Regions from separate parts of the Yersinia sp. SCPM-O-B-9106 (C-191) genome, predicted to be linked through region 1. Evidence: predicted binding sites of a transcription regulator. Region 1 holds the regulator's gene; the other holds the start of a gene.

Region 1 (11,943 bases):
CTGCTTGTCAGTGTTTGTTGTAATTCCGCTTGAGCCGCCGCCGCGCGCTGCTGATATTGGTGCTGTTGCTGTTCCAGACCTGCGAGCTCACCAGAGAGTAAATTAAGTTGAGATTGCGCTTGTTGCAGGGTTTGTGCTGCATTTTGCAGCTCCTGCTCCGTTTGTTGCTGTTGTTGGCGTAATAACTGACGTACCTCAATAACATTGCCGTCACCAAACAGAGCCTGGCGCTGTTGCTTTTGTTGTTGTAACAGGGCTTCAGTTTGTTGATGTTGTTGAGTCAGCAGAGATAATTGTTCTCGGCATTCTTGTAAATGGCGACGCTCATTTTCAATCTGCGTTTCCAGTGCTTTTTGCCCCAGCGCCAGCTGTTGTTGTTCTTGCTGATATTGGTGCCAGCGTTGATTCTCTTCTTCCCGTGATGAAAGCCAACTTTGTTGTTGATCTGCTTCAGGCAATGAGAGTGATAGCTCAGCCAGCGCATGGCTGAAGTTTTGATGCACTTTTGCTAACTCAGCGAGTTGATGCTGATGATGTGTAAGCAATTTTTGCTGGGATTCTTGCGTATCTTGTTGGCGTTGAGCAATTAATGCCAATTGCTGCTGATGTTTTTGTTGCTTCTGTTCTGCTTGAGTCAGAATATCTTTGGCCTGTTGATATTGCTGATTCAGCTGCTCATATTCAGCCAGTTTTAGCTGACAGTTTTGCTCTGATTGTTCCTGTTGCTCGAGCCAGATTATTAAGGTCGCCGGTTCATTTAAAGCAAAGCTCAGGGCTAATGGCTGGGTCAGTGTTTGCCATTGCTGTTGGTAATCTGCCAACTGCTGATTGCTGTGCTGTAACTCTTGTTCCAGATGTTTGAGCTGCTGAAGCAAGCTTTGAGTCTGGGCATTGAGTTCGGAACCTTCAGTTGATAGCCGCTCAACCTGTAGGCGCTGTTCCTCAACACGGATAGCTGTCTCTGAGGGCTTTACCGCCTGATACTCCGTAATGGCTGGGTGATCCAATGCACCACATAGCGGGCATGCTTCTCCCGGTTGCAGTTTGGTTCTTTCTGCCTCTAAGCTGACTATGTGTTTTTCGCGTTCCAGCAAAGTTTCCAGAGTCGTCAGATGTTGTTTTTGTTGTTTATATAACTGACGTTTCTCGGCCAATTGCTGCTCGAGTAGTATGAGTTGTTGTTGCTGGCTGACTGCTTGCTGTTGTTGTTTATCATGCTGGGCCTGAACTTGCTGCACCAATGGTGATAATGCCGCTAATTGTTGCCGCACTGGCCGTTGTTGCTGGAGTTCGAACAGTTGTTGGCGTAGCTGTGCCGAGGGTTGCAGTTGCTCAAGTGCGGTCAATTGTTGCTGAATGCTACTTGTCTGTAAGTGGGCTTGCACTAATGCCGCTTGCTGCTGTTTATCTTGTTTATTCAGTGTGTCAATTTGCTGCTGTAAGGTCGTGATTAATGCAACCTGTTGCTGTAACTGCTGCTCACTGTCAACCGCTTGTTGTTGCTGTATGTGTAATTGACGGAACTGTTCACGCCATAAAGGCAAGTTCTTTTCCCAGTGCTGATGGTGGGCATATTGCTGGCTGTACTCAGTCAGTTGTTGTAGGCGCTGCTGGGTTTGCTTTAGCTGCTGTTCGTTCAGCTCAAGCTGCTGTTTGCCTTGCTGCTCTTTAGTTTGTAACTGTTGTAATTGCGTGCCAAGCAGCATTAATGAGTGTTGCTGCTGAGCAATAAGATTATCTAGCGGAACGACCTTTTGCTCGATCAGTGTTTCTTGTTCATGCTGCTGGGCGGCTTGTTGTTGGCGAGCAAGATTGGCTTGCTCCAGCGCCTGAGTCAGTGGTGTGAGTTGCGTCTGAAGTTGTTGCTGTTGCCCGGTTAATGTAGTGATGCGCAGTTGTATTTGTTGCAAATCCTGTAGGCTGCGCGAGCGCTCGCGCAACAGGGGGCGCAGCTTTTCTGCCGGCTCACTGCGGGCCAACCGTTGCAGTTCGGGCTGCGCCTGTTGATATTCTTGCTCAATAAGCTTCTGTTGTTGTTGATATTCCAATGCATTTTTTTGCTGCTGCTGCCAACTGGTGAGCCAATTTATTTGGTTTTGATTCACCCGCTGTTCTGAGGAAAGCTGCTTTTCTTGTTCTTCGAGCGAGTTTAATTGTTTTGCCAGGGCTAAACGCTGCTCTTCATTTAGCAGTTCAATACCATTGGCGCGTTGGTGCAATGCGTCCAGCGCAGTCTTGGCCAACTTATGTTGTTCAAATACATGTTCAGATAGCCGCCCATAGATGTCGGTGCCGGTTAATTCTTCCAATAATTCAGCACGGTCATTGGCATCGGCATTGAGAAAAGCGGCAAATTGCCCCTGCGACAGCATCATGGATTTAGTAAAACGACCAAAATCCAGCCCGGTGATTGCCGCCACCATATCCAGTTTATCGCGCACTTTATCGGCCAGAATTTTGCCATTCTCGCACAGTGCCAGCTCAACTTTGGGGGCTTGCAGATTCCCTTCCGGGCTATTTTTAGCACGGCGCTGACTCCAAAATGCCCGATAACGCGTGCCTTTTACCTCAAATTCAACTTCAGCTAGCGACTCCGCAGTATGGCGGGTCATCAGCTCATTTTGGCCCGGTGAGACAGTCAAACGCGGAGTTTGGTGGTATAGCGCGAGACAAATAGCATCGAGGAGGGTGGTTTTACCGGCGCCTGTCGGGCCGGTGATTGCGAATAACCCATTGCTGGCAAAAGGCTCGGCAGTGAAATCAATCTTCCATTCGCCCTGTAGAGAATTAATGTTTTTCAGACGCAGGCTCAAAATTCTCATGCTGGTTGCTCCTCTGCGGCATCTTTACCTTGCGATATATCCTCAACCACCTGATTGAACATTTGGCGCATGCGTTCCTGACGAGGTTCGGCTAAATCCGCCTCCAGCGCCAGCCGGCGTTCAAATACATCAGTGACACTCAACTCATTGAGTGTTTCCTTTTCCTGCCGCTCAATGCTGTTATGACGCAGTTCTTTACTGCGGCGCAATAATACCACTTCCACCGGAAGTTCTGCGGCTAGTGCTTGAATTCGCCTTTGAATATCAGTGAGATAGTCTTTTGTGGCGACTTCAATATCCAGCCATACCGGTAACCCCTGATGGCCAGAAAATGCAGCCAGCTGTTGCTCTATTTGTGTTAAATCGCCTTTGATTAACTGCATCGGCTGAAATTGTGGGATGAATAGCGGGGTCACTGATGCTAATGCTTGCTGGGCAAACTCCACCAAATAAACACTTTTCTCTTTGCTCAATTCATCAAAACTCAAGGCAATTGGCGAGCCGCTGTAGCGAATATGCTCGGTTTTAGCGACTTGCTGAGCACGGTGAATATGGCCCAGAGCAATATAATCCGCCGGGGGGAAAGCTTGGGCTGGGAAAGCGTCTAATGTGCCGATGTAAATATCTCGAACCGAGTCTGTGGTGGTAACCCCCACCGTGGTTAAATGCCCAGTGGCAATAATAGGTAAGGGCAGGCCAAGCTCAGCGCGCAACTCAACGGCCCGCTGATAGAGCGCTTGATAGTGGGCCGCAATGGCTTCTTGTAATGCCAGTTGCTTTTGTCCGCCGGATTCGCCAGCCTGACTGGTGACTAAATCGCGTGGGCGCAAAAAGGGGATGGCGCACAGTATGGCCGCAGGTTGCTCCTGACGGTTTTTCAAAATAATAACTTGCTGGGCTAAATCACTGCTGGCGCAGGATATGACCGTGGTATTCAGATAAGAAAGCAAACCCCGAGATTCATTCAGCGTTGAGACTGAATCATGATTCCCCCCCAAAACAATTAACTGGCAATTTGTTGATTGAAGCTCGACCACGAAGCGATTATACAGCTCTCGGGCATAGCTGGGTGGGGAGCCAGTATCAAAGATATCACCGGCTATAATCAGCGCATCTACCTGATTTTCTTTGATCTGTTCAATGAGCCAGTGCAGAAATGCTTGATGTTCAGCCGCACGGCTTTTGGTGAAGAAATGCTGGCCTAAATGCCAATCAGAGGTATGAATAATGCGCATAAATCTCCCGCTAGGGCAGGTTGTTTTCCAAAGATATTGGCGCTGATTATAAACACTGCCCGCCGGATGTCGCGGCTAAAAAAACAGTGTGAATGAAATCTCCGAGACGCTTCGCAAACTTGAGTGCTGCATTTTGCAATTATCATAAAATTTATCACTATGCTTATTGCTTGCAAGAGCGCGATGTTTTTCATAAAAATGTCACAAAACTGACGCATAATGGCTCCCGAAATCAAATAGTGACCACTAACTTACTGGCAGGGTTGATGATGGCAAGACGCATACTGGTAGTGGAGGATGAAGCTCCAATCCGTGAGATGGTGTGCTTTGTGTTGGAGCAAAATGGCTACCAACCGTTAGAAGCCGAGGATTATGACAGCGCAGTAACTCGATTATCTGAGCCTTACCCTGATTTAGTGTTGCTGGATTGGATGTTACCAGGGGGGTCGGGGATTCAGTTTATTAAGCATATGAAACGCGAAGCATTGACCCGAGATATTCCCGTGATGATGCTGACCGCCCGTGGTGAAGAAGAAGACAGAGTTCGCGGTTTAGAAGTGGGCGCTGATGATTATATTACCAAGCCTTTTTCACCCAAAGAGCTGGTGGCGCGGATTAAAGCAGTCATGCGCCGGATATCGCCAATGGCGGTGGAAGAAGTGATTGAAATGCAAGGACTGAGTCTTGACCCCTCTTCACATCGGGTTATGGCCAATGAGCAAGCACTGGATATGGGGCCGACCGAGTTTAAATTATTGCATTTCTTTATGACCCATCCAGAGCGAGTTTATAGCCGTGAACAGTTGCTTAATTATGTCTGGGGCACTAACGTTTATGTAGAAGATCGCACCGTTGACGTGCATATTCGTCGGCTACGCAAGGCGCTTGAAACTGATGGCCATGACAAAATGGTACAAACTGTCCGGGGAACCGGGTACCGCTTCTCAACGCGCTACTGAGTTTTCAGTGCCGGAGAATTCGTTGTGTTAGAACGTTTATCATGGAAAACGCTGGCTTTAGAGCTGGCTCTTTTTTGTTTGCCCGCATTACTGCTAGGTGCCTTTATCGGGTATCTTCCTTGGCTATTACTCGTCTCAGTGGTTGCGGCGCTGGTCTGGAATTTCTATAACCAACTCAAATTATCTCACTGGCTGTGGTTAGACCGCAGCATGACTCCGCCTTCAGGGCGTTGGAGTTGGGAACCTTTATTTTATGGCTTATATCAGATGCAACTGCGAAATCGGCGGCGTCGGCGTGAATTAGCCTTACTTATCAAACGGTTCCGCAGTGGCGCTGAATCTTTACCCGATGCTGTGGTGATGACCACCATTGACGGCAATATTTTCTGGTGTAACGGTCTGGCTCAGCAATTACTGGGGTTCCGCTGGCCGGAGGATAATGGTCAGCATATTCTCAACTTGCTGCGTTATCCCGAATTCAGCCAGTATTTACAACAGCAAGAATTTTCCCGCCCACTCACCTTGCAACTCAATAATGGCTATTACGTTGAGTTCCGGGTGATGCCTTATTCAGAAGGGCAATTATTGATGGTGGCCCGTGATGTTACCCAAATGCGTCAGTTAGAAGGGGCGCGGCGTAATTTCTTTGCTAATGTCAGCCACGAACTGCGCACCCCCCTGACGGTGTTACAGGGGTATCTGGAAATGATGCACGACCAAGAATTGGCGGGGCCATTGCGGGATAAAGCATTGGGAACGATGCAGGAACAGACCAAGAGAATGGATGGGTTGGTCAAACAATTATTGACGTTGTCGCGCATTGAAGCCGCTCCTAATGTAGATCTGAATGAGCAGGTTGATATTCCACGAATGCTGAAGATATTACAGCATGAAGTGCAAGCGCTGAGTGGTGGGCGTCATGAAATTACTTTCCGGGTTAATGATCAACTGAAAGTATTTGGTAACGAAGACCAACTGCGCAGCGCGGTGTCTAATCTGGTTTATAACGCCGTCAATCACACGCCTGATGGCACTAAAATTGAAGTGTGTTGGCAGAAAACTGCGCAAGGCGCACAATTTCAGGTGAGTGACAATGGGCCGGGAATTAGCCCTGAGCATGTGCCGCGCCTCACTGAGCGCTTCTATCGGGTGGATAAGGCCCGCTCTCGGCAAACCGGGGGCAGTGGATTAGGGCTGGCAATTGTGAAGCATGCTCTGAGCCACCATGACGCACGTTTGGATGTCATGAGTGAAGTCGGTTTGGGGACGAGATTTATTTTTACCTTGCCGAATCGATTGATTGTTCCGACGGTTTTAACCGAGAATGCAGTCAAATCCTAAGACTGCATGGACATCAAGCTGATGAGATGGGGAAAACTGGCGCTGTTGCATGCCCTGTTCGGGTTTAGCTACGGCGTTTTAGCACAATCTGTAGCGGTTTCACCTGCTACAGAGATTCAATCGCCAAAACCACATACCCTATCCGGCAATCTTTCCAGTGTCGGCTCAGACACCTTAGCGAACTTGATGTCTTTATGGGCAGATGATTTTAATCATCATTATCCCGGCGTTAATTTGCAAATACAGGCGGCAGGTTCTTCTACTGCTCCTGCAGCATTGGCGGCTGGGGCGACTCAACTCGGCCCGATGAGCCGCCCAATGAAAGCGGCTGAAATCGCCGCATTCACCCAGCGTTATGGCTATCCGCCGCTTGCTGTCCCTGTGGCAGTGGATGCCTTAGTGGTTTTTGTCCATCAGGATAATCCACTGAGTAAAATCACTTTATCTCAGCTTGATGCTGTTTTTTCGCAAAATCGCCTTTGTGGAGAATCTCATCCGATCCAGCGCTTTGGTGAACTGGGCCTGAAAGGGCCGTGGGCGGAGCGCACTTTACAGCGCTATAGCCGAAATTCAGCTTCAGGAACCTATGGTTTCTTCAAGCAGCGAGTGCTTTGCGATGGTGATTTTACGAACAATATCAATGAATTGCCTGGTTCTGCTTCTGTAGTGCAAGCTGTCGCCGGTTCATTAAATGGAATGGGTTATGCCAGTATTGGTTTTCGCAACAGCGGTGTTAAACCCCTGTTACTGTCGGCGGATGGTCAGGATTATGTGATGCCGACGGCCGAGAATGTCAAAGCTGGCCGCTATCCCTTGTCGCGCTATCTGTATATTTATATCAATAAAGTACCGGGCCAGCCGCTAGAACCGCTGACTGCCGCCTTTCTTGAGCGCGTTTTATCGCCAGAGGGGCAAAAGCGCGTGACCCATGACGGTTATTTACCCTTGCCGCCAGATGTCCTGAATCACACTCGAAAAGATCTGGGTTTCGCCGATTAAATTAGCTGGGTTTGTTTGAGTGTATCGGCCATAAATTGTTAACGGTTGGATATAAATGATACAAATCATATGGTGTGTATTTCTATAAATCTGGCACGATTAACTAGTTTGTATAAATTGTATAGATGAAGACTCTGCTTTTGTGATCCTGACTTGCCTTTCTCCGCTATAAACGGTCTACTTACCGCCGTTGTTGGCCTATTCCACCTGCAAATAACTCCAAAAACACTGCATACTGACGAAATAGATTGCTTATTAACCGCCGGAGTTTGCGTTTATCAGAGCTTTGTGTCGTTTCGATCACGTAGGAAAGACCACAACTCAAGGACTTTTTCTTTTGATCATTTAACTAGGCAACGCACATCACTATGAGTCATCGTTTATCATCTAAAGATATTATTGCATTAGGTTTTATGACCTTTGCCTTATTTGTTGGAGCTGGCAACATCATCTTCCCGCCGATGGTCGGTTTACAGTCGGGTGAACATGTGTGGTGGGCCGCTCTGGGCTTCTTGATTACCGCGGTTGGATTGCCGGTCATTACCGTCATCGCGCTGGCTCGAGTGGGCGGAGGGATTGATGCTCTGAGTTCTCCCATTGGCCGCGGTGCTGGTTTGGTGCTGGCGACCGTCTGCTATCTGGCCGTTGGCCCTCTGTTTGCTACTCCGCGTACTGCCACTGTTTCCTTCGAAGTGGGTATCGCGCCTTTAACCGGTGATGGCCCGTTGCCGCTGTTTATTTACAGTGTGGTTTACTTCGCATTGGTTATTGGGATTTCTTTGTATCCGGGGCGTTTGCTCGATACGGTCGGGCATATTCTGGCCCCACTGAAAATTTTAGCGCTGGCTATTTTGGGTATTGCAGCTTTGATTTGGCCCGCCGGCCCATTGATTCCCGCTACTGATGCTTATCAGAATGCTGCTTTCTCTTCTGGTTTCGTTAATGGCTATCTGACTATGGATACCTTGGGCGCGTTGGTGTTCGGTATCGTCATCGTCAATGCTGCCCGGTCACGCGGTGTGGTTTCTGCTGGATTGCTGACGCGCTATACCATTTGGGCGGGTTTGATTGCCGGTGTCGGGTTGACGTTGGTCTACCTGAGCTTGTTTAAGCTGGGTTCAAGTAGCGGTGCTTTGGTACCCGATGCCCAAAATGGGGCAGTGGTATTGCATGCCTATGTTCAGCACACCTTTGGTGGTCTGGGCAGCGTGTTCCTGGCTGCATTGATTTTCATCGCCTGTATAGTGACCGCGGTGGGCCTGACCTGCGCCTGTGCTGAATTCTTTGCTCAGTACTTGCCGCTGTCATATCGCGCATTGGTGTTTATCCTCGGTATCTTCTCAATGATGGTGTCGAATCTGGGGCTAAGCCATCTGATTCAGATTTCCATTCCAGTGCTGACTGCAATTTACCCACCCTGCATTGTATTGGTATTGATGAGTTTCACTTTGCGCTGGTGGCATAATGCTTCCCGTATTGTGGCTCCGGTGATGTTGGTCAGCTTGCTGTTCGGTATCCTTGATGCGGTAAAAGCCTCGACTTTTGCACATTACCTACCGGAATGGACTCAAAATCTGCCGTTAGCTGAGCAAGGTCTGGCATGGTTGTCGCCATCCCTACTGGTATTCATCGTCATTGGGTTGTACGATCGCCTGTGCTGTCGCCAGGAAATTGCTGCTAAGCAATAACGGCACGGTCATCGGATATTTTTAGCCACGGCTCATCCCCGTGGCTTTTTGCTGAAAAAAGACGGGATAAAGTTCATGGAATTACCAGTCAAAAATAAGCTGAAACGCGGCCTGACGACACGCCACATCCGCTTTATGGCATTGGGGTCAGCAATAGGTACCGGCTTATTCTATGGTTCGGCTGATGCAATAAGAATGGCGGGGCCAAGCGTATTATTGGCATACCTGATTGGTGGCGTGGTGGCATTTATCATCATGCGGGCATTGGGCGAGATGTCAGTCAATAATCCGCAAGCCAGTTCTTTCTCACGTTATGCACAAGATTACCTTGGGCCAATGGCGGGCTATATCACCGGCTGGACTTATTGTTTTGAGATTCTGATTGTTGCGATTGCTGATGTGACCGCATTCGGTATCTATATGGGGGTCTGGTTCCCGGATGTGCCTCATTGGATATGGGTGCTAAGTGTTGTCCTCATCATTGGTGCCGTCAATATGATGAGTGTTAAGGTGTTCGGCGAACTGGAGTTCTGGTTCTCATTCTTCAAAGTTGCCACTATCATCATCATGATTTTAGCGGGTATTGGTATCATTGTTTGGGGTATTGGTAATGGCGGGCAGCCGACCGGTATTCATAACTTATGGACTAACGGCGGCTTCTTCAGCAACGGTTTTGTCGGCATGATTCTGTCATTGCAACTGGTGATGTTTGCTTATGGTGGGATTGAGATTATCGGTATTACTGCCGGTGAAGCAGAAGACCCGAAAAAGTCTATTCCGAAAGCCATCAACTCAGTGCCATGGCGTATTTTGATGTTCTACGTCGGCACCTTGTTTGTCATCATGTCTATTTACCCGTGGAACCAAGTCGGCACTAACGGCAGTCCGTTTGTCCTGACCTTCCAGCACATGGGGATTACGGTTGCTGCTGGGATTCTGAACTTTGTGGTGATTACCGCCTCATTATCAGCCATTAACAGTGATGTGTTCGGGGTGGGCCGTATGCTTAACGGAATGGCCGAGCAGGGCCACGCGCCGAAAGCTTTTGCTGCCATTTCTAAACGCGGAGTGCCGTGGGTCACGGTGTTAGTGATGATGGGGGCGATGCTAACGGCGGTCTATCTCAACTACATTATGCCGGAAAATGTGTTCCTGGTGATTGCTTCGCTCGCGACTTTTGCGACTGTTTGGGTGTGGATTATGATCCTGTTCTCCCAAATTGGTTTCCGCCGCTCGTTGAGCAAAGAAAAGATTAAGGCGCTGGATTTCCCGCTGCGTGGTGGCACCTTTACTTCGGTGGTGGCTATCATTTTCTTGGTATTTATCATTGGGCTGATTGGTTGGTTCCCAGCAACGCGCATCTCATTGTATGTCGGGCTGGTGTGGATTGTCCTGTTGCTGGTGGGATATTACTTTAAGGTCAGCTATCAGAAGAAGAAAGCGGCGGCGCTGAAAACCGCTGAGTAACACTGAATCAATATCGAGAATCAAGCCGGGAAATGTCCCGGCTTTTTTATTTTTAAAATGATATTTTTCATTTGGCTCTCTCCGCCCCCGCCCTCATCCTCAATATTTATGCTGATAGATGAGGGATAAATATTCACAACATGGCATTGTTGATACCGATTTATTTATACAGGTGATTTATATATACAGGTGAATGTGTCGCGGCGTTAATGTCTGCACCAGATAGCCTTAACAGCAAGCGTTTTGGTTAAAGCAGGAGAATTTTATGCTTAGTGGTTGGCATTTACCGGTCGCGCCTTTTGTCCGTCAGCGCGGCGATGCATTACATATCACACTGTGGTTACATGGAGAGTGGCTACAAGGTGATAATTTACCGGCACAGGTTTTCTTACGCTGTGAGCCAGATAATGAAGAATGGCTACTCAGTATGAAGGGCGAACTGATCAATGGTTTCTGGCGTTATCGCGCGAAATTACCGTTACATGAAGGCCAGCCCGCGCGGCGTTATTGCTTCAAACTGTTGTGGAATGATGATCAACTGTGGTTCGGCCCATTAGGATTTTCAGTCGTTCCTCCGGCGCAATTGGCTCAGTTTGCTATTGAGTTACCCGATAGCGGCCCAGACTGGGTGGCCGACCAGATTTTTTATCAAATCTTCCCCGACAGGTTTGCCAGCAGCCAGGGTGAGCATGGGGTGCAAAATGGCAGTTATATTCATCATGCCGCCGGTCATCCGGTAGCACGCCGTGACTGGCAACAGCCACTGGATGATGTGAATGCCGCCTCGACATTCTACGGCGGTGATTTAGCCGGTATCAGCCAAAAACTCCCCTATTTACAACAATTAGGGGTGACCGCGCTCTATCTCAACCCGATTTTCACCGCGCCCAGTGTGCATAAATACGATACGCAAGATTATTATCAGGTTGATCCCTACTTGGGCGGCGAGAGCGCATTTCTACAACTACGCAGCGCCACTCGCGATGCCGGTATCAAATTGGTGCTCGACGGCGTGTTTAACCATACCGGGGATTCCCACCATTGGTTTGATCGCCATCAGCAAGGGGAAAATGGCGCTTGTCATCACCCCGACTCACCTTATCGGGGCTGGTTTAATTTCTTCCCCGATGGGCGGGCACTGGATTGGAAAGGCCATGCCAGCTTACTAAAACTTAACTTCGCTAATGAAGATGTTGTTAATCAAATTTATCGCGCCGAAGACAGTGTGGTGCGCCATTGGTTGAAGCCGCCTTACAGTATCGACGGCTGGCGGCTGGATGTGGTGCATATGCTGGGAGAAGAGGGCGGCGCGAAAGGGAATTTACACCATTTGGCGGGGATTTATCAGGCGGCGAAAGAGGAAAATCCTCAAGCTTATATTCTGGGCGAGCACTTTGGCGATGCACGAAATTGGTTACATGCCGGAGTGGAA
Region 2 (11,943 bases), 1.2 Mb from region 1:
ACCAAAGCCATGGAGATGGTCGCCGCCTCCAAAATGCGTAAATCGCAGGAACGCATGGCGGCTAGCCGTCCTTATGCAGAAACAATGCGCAGTGTGATTGGTCACCTCGCGTTAGGTAATCTGGAATATAAACATCCATACCTGGAAGAGCGCGACGTTAAGCGTGTTGGGTATCTGGTGGTTTCTACAGACCGTGGCTTGTGCGGTGGTTTGAACATTAACCTGTTCAAAAGACTGTTGTCTGAGATGAAAGGTTGGTCTGAAAAAGGCGTTGAATGTGATTTAGCGCTAATCGGGTCAAAAGCAGCTTCTTTCTTTGGTTCCGTGGGCGGCAAGATTGTTGCTCAGGTTACTGGCATGGGGGATAACCCTTCTCTGTCAGAACTTATCGGGCCAGTGAAAGTGATGTTGCAAGCCTATGATGAAGGTCGTTTGGATAAACTGTATATCGTTAATAACAAGTTTATCAATACGATGTCTCAGGAACCACGGATCATGCAGCTGTTACCTCTTCCGCCAGCGGAAGACGGTGAGCTGAAGAGGAAATCCTGGGATTACCTGTATGAACCTGATCCAAAAGCGCTGTTGGATACCCTCCTGCGTCGCTATGTGGAATCGCAAGTTTATCAGGGCGTCGTTGAAAACCTGGCTAGCGAACAGGCCGCGCGAATGGTAGCGATGAAAGCCGCCACCGATAACGGCGGTAGTCTGATCAAAGAGCTGCAGTTGGTTTACAACAAAGCTCGTCAGGCCAGCATCACTCAGGAACTCACCGAGATCGTCGGGGGAGCCTCCGCGGTTTAACCAGGTTATTACCCAAAATAGCTCAGATTGCAGAAAGGCGACAATTGAGCAAATCCCCAGGCGCTTACTTAAGTAAGCAACTTGGGTGAGAGAAAGCAGTCAACGCCCCAGCAATTTGGAATATGACGGGTAAACGTATTACGTAGAGGATTCAAGATGGCTACTGGAAAGATTATCCAGGTAATCGGCGCCGTAGTGGACGTCGAATTCCCCCAAGACGCTGTACCAAAAGTGTACAACGCCCTTGAGGTTGAAGGCGCAGCTGAGAAGCTTGTGCTGGAAGTTCAGCAACAGCTGGGCGGTGGTGTTGTTCGTTGTATCGCGATGGGCTCTTCCGATGGTCTGAGCCGCGGGTTGAAAGTTATCAACCTGGAACACCCAATTGAAGTGCCGGTGGGTAAATCAACTCTGGGCCGTATCATGAACGTATTGGGTGACCCAATCGACATGAAAGGTCCTATCGGTGAAGAAGAGCGTTGGGCAATCCACCGTGAAGCGCCTTCTTACGAAGAGCTTGCCAGCTCGCAAGACTTGTTAGAAACCGGTATCAAGGTTATGGACTTGATTTGTCCGTTCGCTAAGGGCGGTAAAGTTGGTCTGTTCGGTGGTGCGGGTGTAGGTAAAACAGTAAACATGATGGAGCTGATTCGTAACATTGCGATTGAGCACTCAGGTTATTCTGTATTTGCTGGTGTGGGTGAGCGTACTCGTGAGGGTAACGACTTCTACCACGAGATGACTGACTCCAACGTTTTGGACAAAGTATCCTTGGTTTATGGCCAGATGAATGAGCCACCAGGTAACCGTCTGCGCGTTGCACTGACCGGCCTGACCATGGCGGAGAAATTCCGTGATGAAGGTCGCGACGTATTGCTGTTCATCGATAACATCTATCGCTATACCTTGGCTGGTACGGAAGTATCCGCACTGCTGGGTCGTATGCCATCTGCGGTAGGCTATCAGCCAACACTGGCAGAAGAGATGGGCGTGTTGCAGGAACGTATTACTTCCACCAAGACGGGTTCAATCACCTCTGTTCAGGCCGTTTACGTGCCAGCGGATGACTTGACTGACCCCTCTCCAGCAACCACCTTTGCTCACTTGGATGCAACCGTCGTTCTGAGCCGTCAAATCGCCTCTCTGGGTATTTACCCGGCGGTTGACCCGCTTGACTCCACCAGCCGTCAGCTTGATCCGCTGGTTGTTGGTCAGGAGCACTACGATGTAGCGCGTGGCGTGCAGTCTATTCTGCAACGTTACCAGGAACTGAAAGATATCATCGCGATTTTGGGTATGGACGAATTGTCAGAAGATGACAAATTGGTTGTATCCCGTGCGCGTAAAATCCAGCGCTTCCTGTCTCAACCGTTCTTCGTGGCAGAAGTCTTTACCGGTTCACCGGGCAAGTTCGTATCGCTGAAAGACACCATTCGTGGTTTCAAAGGCATCATGAACGGCGACTATGACCACCTGCCGGAGCAGGCGTTCTACATGGTTGGCACCATTGAAGAAGCAGTGGAAAAAGCCAAGAAACTGTAACGCTGTTGACTGGAGGGTGACATGGCTGCAATGACTTACCATCTGGATGTTGTAAGCGCAGAGAAGAAAATGTTCTCAGGCGTGGTGCAAAAAATTCAGGTGACGGGTAGTGAAGGTGAACTGGGTATATTCCCGGGTCACGCCCCACTGCTCACTGCCATTAAGCCTGGCATGATACGAATCGTTAAGCAGTTCGGTGAGGAAGAGTTTATTTATCTTTCTGGCGGCATCCTTGAGGTGCAACCGAGTGTTGTGATCGTATTGGCTGACACTGCTATTCGCGGAACTGATTTGGATGAAGCTAAGGCGCTGGAATCTAAGCGCAAAGCTGAAGACCATATCAATAATTCCCACGGTGATGTCGACTATGCTCAGGCATCCGCTGAATTGGCGAAGGCGATTGCAAAACTACGTGTAATCGAGCTGACCAGGAAAGCGATGTAATTTTACAGTGGTGGGTTTTTAGTAACCCACTGATATGTAAAATTATTAAATATTCAAAGTTCTTGGGGTTGTCGGTAGTCAGCGAAAATAGCTAACTTCCCGCGACTTCAAATACGAAGAATATAAAGAACGATAGAATGCCAGTCAGTAAAACTGATTGGCATTTTTTTTACTTTTACATGCAATAAAGCTGACTTTCTGTCCCCTTTCGCCTTTGGGCGCTGTCATTTGACCTACCTCTCCCGTATTTAATTAAGCCTACGCTAAACTGAAAGCGTTTCTTTCTGAAAACTCTTGTTTCTTGACGTAAAATAAGTGGTTAATTATCTGAGTCGGTGAGGGGGTTTTGATAAAAATAGGTCAGAAAACGTCGCTGATCGCAGACACTTTCTGCTACATTTTTTTATTACCTGCTCAATTGCTACAGCCCTTTAACCATGCGGGTTGGATACGTTTTTCGCTGAGAAATATGTAGTAATTATTTCTCTAAACAGGTTTACTTCCGTCTATTAATTTGGAGTTATCAGGTTGCTTATGTCTAACAGCTCAATGAGTGTAGTCATCCTTGCCGCAGGTAAGGGGACACGTATGTATTCCGACCTTCCTAAGGTGTTACACCCACTGGCAGGTAAGCCGATGGTTCAGCATGTTATTGATGCTGCCATGAAGTTGGGTGCTCAACATGTTCATCTGGTTTATGGGCACGGCGGTGAGTTATTGAAAAAAACACTGACTGATCCGGCGCTTAACTGGGTACTGCAAGCTGAGCAGTTGGGTACCGGGCATGCGATGCAACAAGCTGCACCCTATTTTTCTGATGATGAAGATATCCTGATGTTGTACGGCGATGTGCCGTTGATCTCTGTTGATACTCTCGAGCGCCTATTGGCAGCTAAGCCAAAAGGGGGTATTGGCTTGTTGACGGTGAAGCTGGATAACCCTAGCGGTTACGGGCGCATTGTGCGTGAGAATGGCGATGTGGTGGGTATTGTTGAACATAAAGATGCCAGCGATGCACAACGCGAGATTAATGAAATCAACACTGGGATATTGGTTGCCAATGGCCGTGATCTAAAACGCTGGCTATCATTGTTGGACAACAATAATGCTCAGGGTGAGTTTTATATCACCGATATTATTGCTCTGGCCCATGCTGATGGTCAGAAGATAGTTGCGGTGCATCCAGCTCGTTTGAGTGAAGTGGAAGGAATCAATAACCGCCTGCAGTTAGCCACTCTTGAGCGCGTCTATCAGTCAGAGCAAGCTGAAAAGTTGTTGTTAGCCGGGGTGATGTTACTGGATCCCGCGCGCTTTGATTTGCGGGGAGAATTAACACATGGCCGTGATATCACAATTGATACCAATGTCATTATTGAAGGCCATGTGGTTTTAGGTGACCGGGTGCGTATTGGTACCGGGTGTGTACTTAAAAACTGTGTCATTGGCGATGATTCAGAAATCAGCCCATACAGTGTGTTGGAAGACTCTCGTTTAGATGCTGGTTGTACTGTTGGGCCATTTGCCCGCTTGCGACCGGGTGCTGAGTTAGCTGAGGGCGCACATGTCGGTAACTTTGTTGAAATCAAAAAAGCCCGCTTAGGTAAAGGTTCTAAAGCCGGACACCTTTCTTATTTAGGCGATGCTGAGATTGGCTCAGGAGTAAATATCGGCGCAGGAACAATCACCTGTAATTATGATGGAGCTAATAAGTTTAAAACTATTATTGGCGATGATGTCTTTGTTGGATCTGATACTCAGCTCGTCGCGCCAGTGACTGTTGCAAACGGCGCGACTATTGCTGCCGGTACTACCGTCACCGGTGATATTGCCGAAAATGAGTTAGTTCTTAGCCGAGTTAAACAGGTTCATGTGCAGGGTTGGCAGCGTCCGGTTAAGAAAAAATAATCTATTAAAACAGTCCCTTCAACGTTCGTTATTCTGCATTGAAGGGATGTTTTGCCCTGTATTTTTGGCATATATATTTCTGCTGAGAGTACAGAACAAAACATAATAATCCCCAACTCTACAGGCTCGGGGAACCCCGGAAAATCCGGAAATTCAGGTCACTGACATCGACAAGGTTCTAAAAGAATCTTAAATAGGAATAAAACAGATGTGTGGAATTGTTGGCGCAGTAGCGCAACGTGATATCGCTGAGATTCTGATCGAAGGTTTACGTCGTCTTGAATATCGTGGCTATGACTCAGCTGGTTTGGCTGTAGTGGATGCTGACAGTAATCTGACTCGTTTACGTCGGGTGGGTAAAGTTCAGGCGCTATCTGATGCGGCCGAAAGCCAAGATTTACATGGCGGAACTGGGATTGCACATACTCGTTGGGCCACTCATGGTGAGCCATCAGAGGCCAATGCGCATCCTCATGTTTCGGACTACATCTCCGTCGTTCATAACGGCATTATTGAAAATCACGAACCTTTACGTGAATTGCTGATTAGCCGTGGCTACCGTTTCAGTTCTGAAACTGATACTGAAGTTATTGCTCATCTGGTGCATTGGGAGCTACAACAGGGCGGTTCATTGCTGGAAGTCGTTCAGCGCGTGATCCCGCAATTGCGTGGCGCTTACGGCACTGTTGTGATGGATAGCCGTGACCCAAGCCGCTTGATAGCAGCACGTTCAGGTAGCCCATTGGTTATTGGCTGTGGTGTGGGTGAAAACTTTATCGCCTCCGACCAACTGGCTTTATTGCCAGTCACCCGTCGCTTTATCTTCCTGGAAGAGGGTGACGTGGTTGAAGTGACTCGCCGTAGCATCGCCATTTTTGATAAGCAGGGTAATGCTATTGAGCGCCCTGAGATCGAATCTCAGGTGCAATATGATGCCGGTGATAAAGGTGTTTACCGCCATTACATGCAGAAAGAAATTTATGAACAGCCAATGGCGATTAAGAACACGCTGGAAGGCCGTTTAAACCACGGGGCGATTGATTTATCTGAGCTTGGCCCTAAGGCTGATGCTTTGCTGGCTGACGTCCAACATATCCAAATCATCGCCTGCGGTACTTCTTACAACTCAGGTATGGTTTCGCGTTATTGGTTTGAATCATTAGCCGGTGTACCTTGCGATGTAGAAATTGCATCCGAGTTCCGCTACCGTAAATCCGCTGTGCGCCCGAATAGCTTGCTTATTACCTTGTCACAATCAGGTGAAACCGCCGATACACTGGCCGCTCTGCGTTTATCCAAAGAGTTAGGATATTTAGGTTCTCTGGCAATTTGTAATGTCGCCGGTTCTTCGCTGGTGCGCGAATCTGATTTAGCCTTGATGACTAAAGCCGGTACCGAGATTGGCGTGGCCTCAACCAAAGCCTTTACCACTCAGTTGACCGTGTTATTGATGCTGGTGGGGCGTATCGGCAAGCTGAAAGGCGCTAATGCCAGTTTAGAGCACGACATTGTTCATGCACTACAGGCTTTGCCAGCGCGTATTGAGCAGATGCTGTCTCTGGATAAAACCATCGAAGCGCTGGCTGAAGGTTTCTCTGATAAGCACAATGCACTGTTCCTTGGCCGTGGCGATCAATATCCGATTGCGATGGAAGGTGCGCTGAAACTGAAAGAGATTTCTTATATTCATGCTGAAGCTTATGCAGCGGGTGAATTGAAGCACGGCCCATTGGCATTGATTGATGCAGATATGCCGGTCATCGTGGTCGCGCCAAATAATGAATTGTTGGAAAAACTGAAATCTAACATTGAAGAAGTGCGCGCCCGTGGCGGTTTGCTGTATGTATTTGCCGATCAAGATGCTGGCTTTACTGATAGCGAAGGCATGAAAATCATTCAGTTACCGCATGTGGAAGAAATTATTGCTCCTATCTTCTACACCGTGCCACTACAATTGCTGGCTTACCATGTCGCGCTGATTAAAGGCACCGATGTGGATCAGCCTCGTAACCTGGCAAAATCAGTGACGGTTGAATAATCCCTGCGGATGATAAAATCGCGATAAATCTAAAAGTCCGGTTGTGCTGTTTAAATAGCATCACCGGACTTTTTTATGATTAGCTTAAATTTCCTGTTAGGCGACGATGAAAATCGCTGCTGCGCATATCCAGCCCTTCAATAGTCACTTCAGCACCGTAACGTTTATAGCGATACTCGATACCATCCAGAGCCGCTACGGTGGAAGCATCCCAAATCTGTGCATGCGTCAGGTCGATGATGACTCGTTTGGGGTCATTGGCATACTCGAAATGCTCGAACAGGTCGTTACTGCTGGCAAAAAATAGTGGGCCGCGTACGGTATAGCGAACACTTTCACCATCGTCACTTAATGTACGTTCTGCGTGAATAACATGGGCTATGCGGCGTGCAAATAGCGCCATGGCAACAATAACTCCGGCCAATACACCGAGCGCGAGATTACTCGTCCAGACAGTAATCACTACAGTTAGCACCATCACCAGTGTTTCTGACCAGGGCATACGTTTAAGGGTTGATGTTTGCAAGCTATGCCAGTTAACCGTTTTTACTGCGACAACCATCATTATGCCCGCGAGTACCACCATAGGGATTTGTGCCAAAATTTTGCTCAGACCTGTCACCAGTAACAGCAGAACCACGGCTGCCGCGAAAGTTGAAACTCGGCTCCGGGCTTTGCCTAACTCAACATTGACGATAGTCTGGCCAATCATGGCACAACCCGCGATGCCACCATAAAAACCGGCGAGAATATTACCAACACCAAGGCCCCATGACTCACGGCGCTTGCTTGATGGGGTATCTGTAATGTCATCTACCAGTTTTGCTGTTAACAGCGACTCCATTAACCCGACAAAAGCGATACTTAACGCTGTAGGCCATACAATGTGGAGTGTTTGCCAATTCAGAGGAACCAGAAGCTGGGTGAATCCTGGCAAGCCGCCACCCATCGGCCCTTCATCGCCGACATTAGGTAGTCGGTAGCCCATCAACAAAGCCACTACAGTGACGACCACGATGGCAATAAGCGGTGAGGGTACGCTTTTAAGTATACGCGGGAGCAGCAAGACAATGAGCAGGGTAATGACAAGCATCCCCCATACCAGGTTCGATTGCCCCCAAACATGGGGTACCTGAGCGAAAAATATCAAGATACCCAATGCATTAACAAAACCGATCATCACAGAGCGCGGGATATAACGCATCATGCGAGATAAACCCGTCATGCCGAACAGGATTTGAACTATCCCTCCCAACACGACCGCTGGCAGTATGTATTCGACGCCATGTATATGAACCATTGGGCCGATGACTAATGCCACTGAACCTGCAGCGGCGGTGACCATTGCGGGTCGCCCTCCGAGAATAGATAGCGTCAAACACAGAACAATAGATGCGACCAAACTTACTTTCGGATCGACGCCAGCAATGACAGAAAATGAGATAACTTCAGGAATGAGCGCCAATGCTGTCATCACTCCGGCTAAACATTCACGTGCCATTAACTTTGGTGATGTGAGAACCTGGGCTACACGCAGTTGATCGCCTAACGCTTCAGCGGTGTTAATGTGATTACTGTTACTCATTTCTTCTGTCTCTTTTCATTATTATTTCTTAGGTAAAACTTACCGGGTGTTGGCAAAATAGCTAAACGCCAAGATCCTAAGCATCACAGCAAAAAACCGATAAAATATTGGCCTAAATGGGCATGAATAGATAATGCGAAAAGCATGAATGCTTTAACAGTACCCGCTCAGAGTCGTTCAGTGCGATGGGGGAATAACTCAAGGTGGCGTAAGATTCATGATGACTTTAGTGACTCGTGGTAATTATAAGGGGGCTTTAGTGAGCAATGATACGATAGGAGGCTAGCCGCGAACACCAATTTCTAATGTCATAAATATGAGTGCCAATTATCCCCTTTTTAACTAAAACCCTTACTTTCTGAGTTTTATATTTAAACTAAAAAAACATTAAAACAAATAAAATCAATGTCTTGTGTTGATTCTTGTTTGCTGTCATATAACTGTAATATTTCATACATTTTTCTGTCATTAAACTGTCCTATTTTCCCTCCTGCACCATACTTAATCTGATGAAAACATTTTATACACTTTGTACTTGAAGTTGCAGGGTTGTTAGCTACGTTCACTCACCCGAATCACTTACACGAGTAAGTTCATCGGGGTTCGCTTGCCGCCTACCAGCAGCACCAAGTTCTTTGGTATAGAGTTAATTCTAATATCCCATTAGGAGGGATTATGAAACTGATGCGTACCACCGTAGCCAGCATTGTGGCAGCGACTTTATCTATGACCACCGTGTCCGCGTTCGCTGCTGCAAGCCTGACGGGTGCAGGTGCGACATTCCCCGCACCGGTGTATGCCAAGTGGGCAGATTCTTATCAGAAAGAAACAGGTAACAAAGTTAACTATCAGGGGATCGGTTCTTCGGGCGGCGTAAAACAAATTATTGCCAATACTGTTGATTTCGGTGCGTCTGATGCGCCATTAACAGATGACAAACTGGCGGCTGAAGGTTTGTTCCAATTTCCAACAGTGATCGGCGGCGTAGTATTGGCCGTGAATATCCCTGGTATTAAATCCGGTGAACTGACATTAGACGGTAAAACACTGGGTGATATTTATCTGGGTAATGTGAAAAAGTGGAATGATCCGGCTATTGTTAAGCTGAACCCAGGCGTTAAATTGCCAGATCAAAATATTGCTGTGGTGCGTCGTGCTGACGGCTCCGGCACTTCATTCGTGTTCACCAGCTACCTGGCTAAAGTGAACGCAGAATGGAAAGAAAAAGTAGGCGCAGGTTCGACGGTTAACTGGCCGACTGGTTTGGGTGGCAAAGGTAACGATGGTATCGCCGCCTTTGTACAGCGCTTACCTGGCTCTATTGGCTATGTAGAATATGCTTACGCCAAACAAAATAGCCTGGCTTACACCAAACTGATTTCTGCGGATGGTAAACCTGTTAGCCCAACAGAACACAGCTTTAGCTCTGCGGCGAAAGGTGTGGACTGGAGCAAAACATTTGCTCAAGACTTAACCAATCAAAAAGGTGATGATGTTTGGCCAATAACATCAACAACTTTCATCTTGGTACATAAAGAGCAGAAAAATGCGGCTAACGGCGTTGAAGTATTGAAGTTCTTTGACTGGGGTTACACAGACGGCGCTAAACAAGCCAACGAGCTGGATTATGCAACATTGCCAGCTGAAGTTGTTGAGCAAGTCCGTGCTGCCTGGAAAACTCAGATTAAAGATAGCAGCGGTAAGCCAATCTTCTGATTGAAGTTCGTTTTACCTGTAATAAGTTATTTATAACATCACCTTATACCCAAAGTAATTGGAGTTGCAGGTAGGCGGCAATTGAGCTAATCCCGATGAGCTGACTTATTTTAAGGTCAAGACCAGTCAGTGATTCGGGTTAGTGAACGCCGCCAACACGCCTGCGGCTTCAAGTACGAGGGGGTATAACACTCAGATGAGAAGAGAGTCTATGGCTGACAAGCCGACAATCAAAGCACCGAGTCAATATGGTGACATCATTTTCAGTGCGCTAGTTAAACTGGCTGCGCTGATTACGCTATTTCTGTTAGGCGGCATTATCGTTTCATTGATTATTGCTTCCTGGCCAAGCATTGAGAAATTTGGTTGGGCTTTCCTGTGGACCAAAGAGTGGGATGCGCCGGCTGAACAGTTTGGTGCATTAGTGCCGATTTACGGCACGGTTGTGACCTCGGTTATTGCCCTACTCATCGCGGTTCCGGTCAGTTTTGGTATTGCTCTGTTTTTAACTGAATTGGCCCCAAACTGGTTAAAACGCCCACTGGGTGTGGCGATTGAATTGTTAGCCGCGATCCCCAGCATTGTTTACGGGATGTGGGGTTTGTTTGTCTTCGCCCCGTTATTTGCCCGCTATTTCCAAGAGCCAGTCGGCAATGTGATGTCCGGCATCCCGATTGTGGGCGTATTGTTCTCTGGCCCGGCTTTTGGTATCGGCATTCTGGCCGCCGGTATCATCTTGGCCATCATGATTATTCCTTACATTGCAGCTGTCATGCGCGATGTCTTCGAACAAACCCCGGTGATGATGAAAGAGTCGGCCTATGGTATTGGCTGCACCACCTGGGAAGTGATTTGGCGCATTGTGCTGCCTTATACCAAAAATGGTGTTATTGGTGGCGTGATGTTGGGTCTGGGCCGTGCGTTGGGTGAAACCATGGCGGTAACCTTTATTATCGGCAACACCTACCAGCTCGACAGTTTCTCGCTGTTTATGCCGGGCAACAGTATTACCTCCGCGTTGGCGAATGAGTTTGCCGAAGCTGAATCTGGCTTACATACCGCCGCGTTGATGGAACTGGGTCTGATCTTATTCGTCATTACCTTTATTGTACTGGCTTTATCTAAGTTAATGGTTTTGCGTCTGGCTAAGAAAGAGGGGCGCTAAGATGGCGACGATGGATATGCAAAGTGATGCGACGCTGATGGAAACCCGCCGTAAAAAGCAGGCATGGCGTCGTCAAAAAAACCGTATTGCTTTATTGCTTTCAATGGCCACCATGGCATTTGGCCTGTTCTGGTTGGTGTGGATTTTGTTCTCCACGGTGACCAAAGGTATCGACGGTATGTCTTTGGCCTTGTTTACCGAGATGACACCGCCGCCCAATACGGCCGGTGGGGGGTTGGCAAACGCCATTGCGGGGAGCGGATTATTAATTCTGTGGGCAACCGTCATTGGCACCCCACTGGGGATTATGGCGGGGATTTATCTGGCGGAATATGGCCGTAAATCCTGGTTGGCGGAAATTACCCGCTTTATAAATGACATTTTATTATCAGCCCCTTCCATTGTTGTCGGCCTGTTTGTTTACACCATAGTGGTTGCCAAGATGGAGCACTTCTCCGGTTGGGCTGGGGTGATTGCGCTGGCGCTGTTACAAATCCCTATTGTCATTCGCACCACTGAAAACATGCTGAAGTTGGTACCGGATAGCTTGCGCGAAGCGGCTTATGCATTGGGAACACCAAAATGGCGCATGATATCGGCCATTACCTTGAAAGCATCTATCTCCGGTATTTTGACGGGTATCTTGTTAGCGGTCGCGCGTATTGCCGGTGAAACCGCGCCTTTGCTGTTCACCTCGCTCTCCAACCAGTTCTGGAGTACCGATCTGAGTCAGCCAATTGCTAACTT

The links. Region 1 encodes PhoB, which activates phosphate uptake and scavenging genes when phosphate is short. Its sites were predicted from a motif close to CTGTCATAAAACTGNCNNAT; they were not measured.
Region 2: pstS (phosphate ABC transporter substrate-binding protein PstS) is a predicted target of PhoB. The motif match lies at 8,778-8,797, and genes of this name have one in related genera.

The regions. Positions count from the first base shown of each region.
Region 1 is NZ_CP110791.1:3,192,261-3,204,203, reverse strand. It holds gene OP863_RS14600 (AAA family ATPase) at 1-2,822, opposite strand, end outside; gene sbcD (exonuclease subunit SbcD) at 2,819-4,057, opposite strand; gene phoB (phosphate response regulator transcription factor PhoB) at 4,327-5,016, shown strand; gene phoR (phosphate regulon sensor histidine kinase PhoR) at 5,041-6,357, shown strand; gene OP863_RS14580 (PstS family phosphate ABC transporter substrate-binding protein) at 6,379-7,356, shown strand; gene brnQ (branched-chain amino acid transport system II carrier protein) at 7,725-9,044, shown strand; gene proY (proline-specific permease ProY) at 9,120-10,511, shown strand; gene malZ (maltodextrin glucosidase) at 10,777-11,943, shown strand, end outside.
Region 2 is NZ_CP110791.1:4,383,527-4,395,469, forward strand. It holds gene atpG (F0F1 ATP synthase subunit gamma) at 1-804, shown strand, start outside; gene atpD (F0F1 ATP synthase subunit beta) at 961-2,343, shown strand; gene OP863_RS19795 (F0F1 ATP synthase subunit epsilon) at 2,365-2,787, shown strand; gene glmU (bifunctional UDP-N-acetylglucosamine diphosphorylase/glucosamine-1-phosphate N-acetyltransferase GlmU) at 3,322-4,692, shown strand; gene glmS (glutamine--fructose-6-phosphate transaminase (isomerizing)) at 4,901-6,730, shown strand; gene OP863_RS19810 (SulP family inorganic anion transporter) at 6,810-8,315, opposite strand; gene pstS (phosphate ABC transporter substrate-binding protein PstS) at 8,991-10,031, shown strand; gene pstC (phosphate ABC transporter permease PstC) at 10,243-11,196, shown strand; gene pstA (phosphate ABC transporter permease PstA) at 11,198-11,943, shown strand, end outside.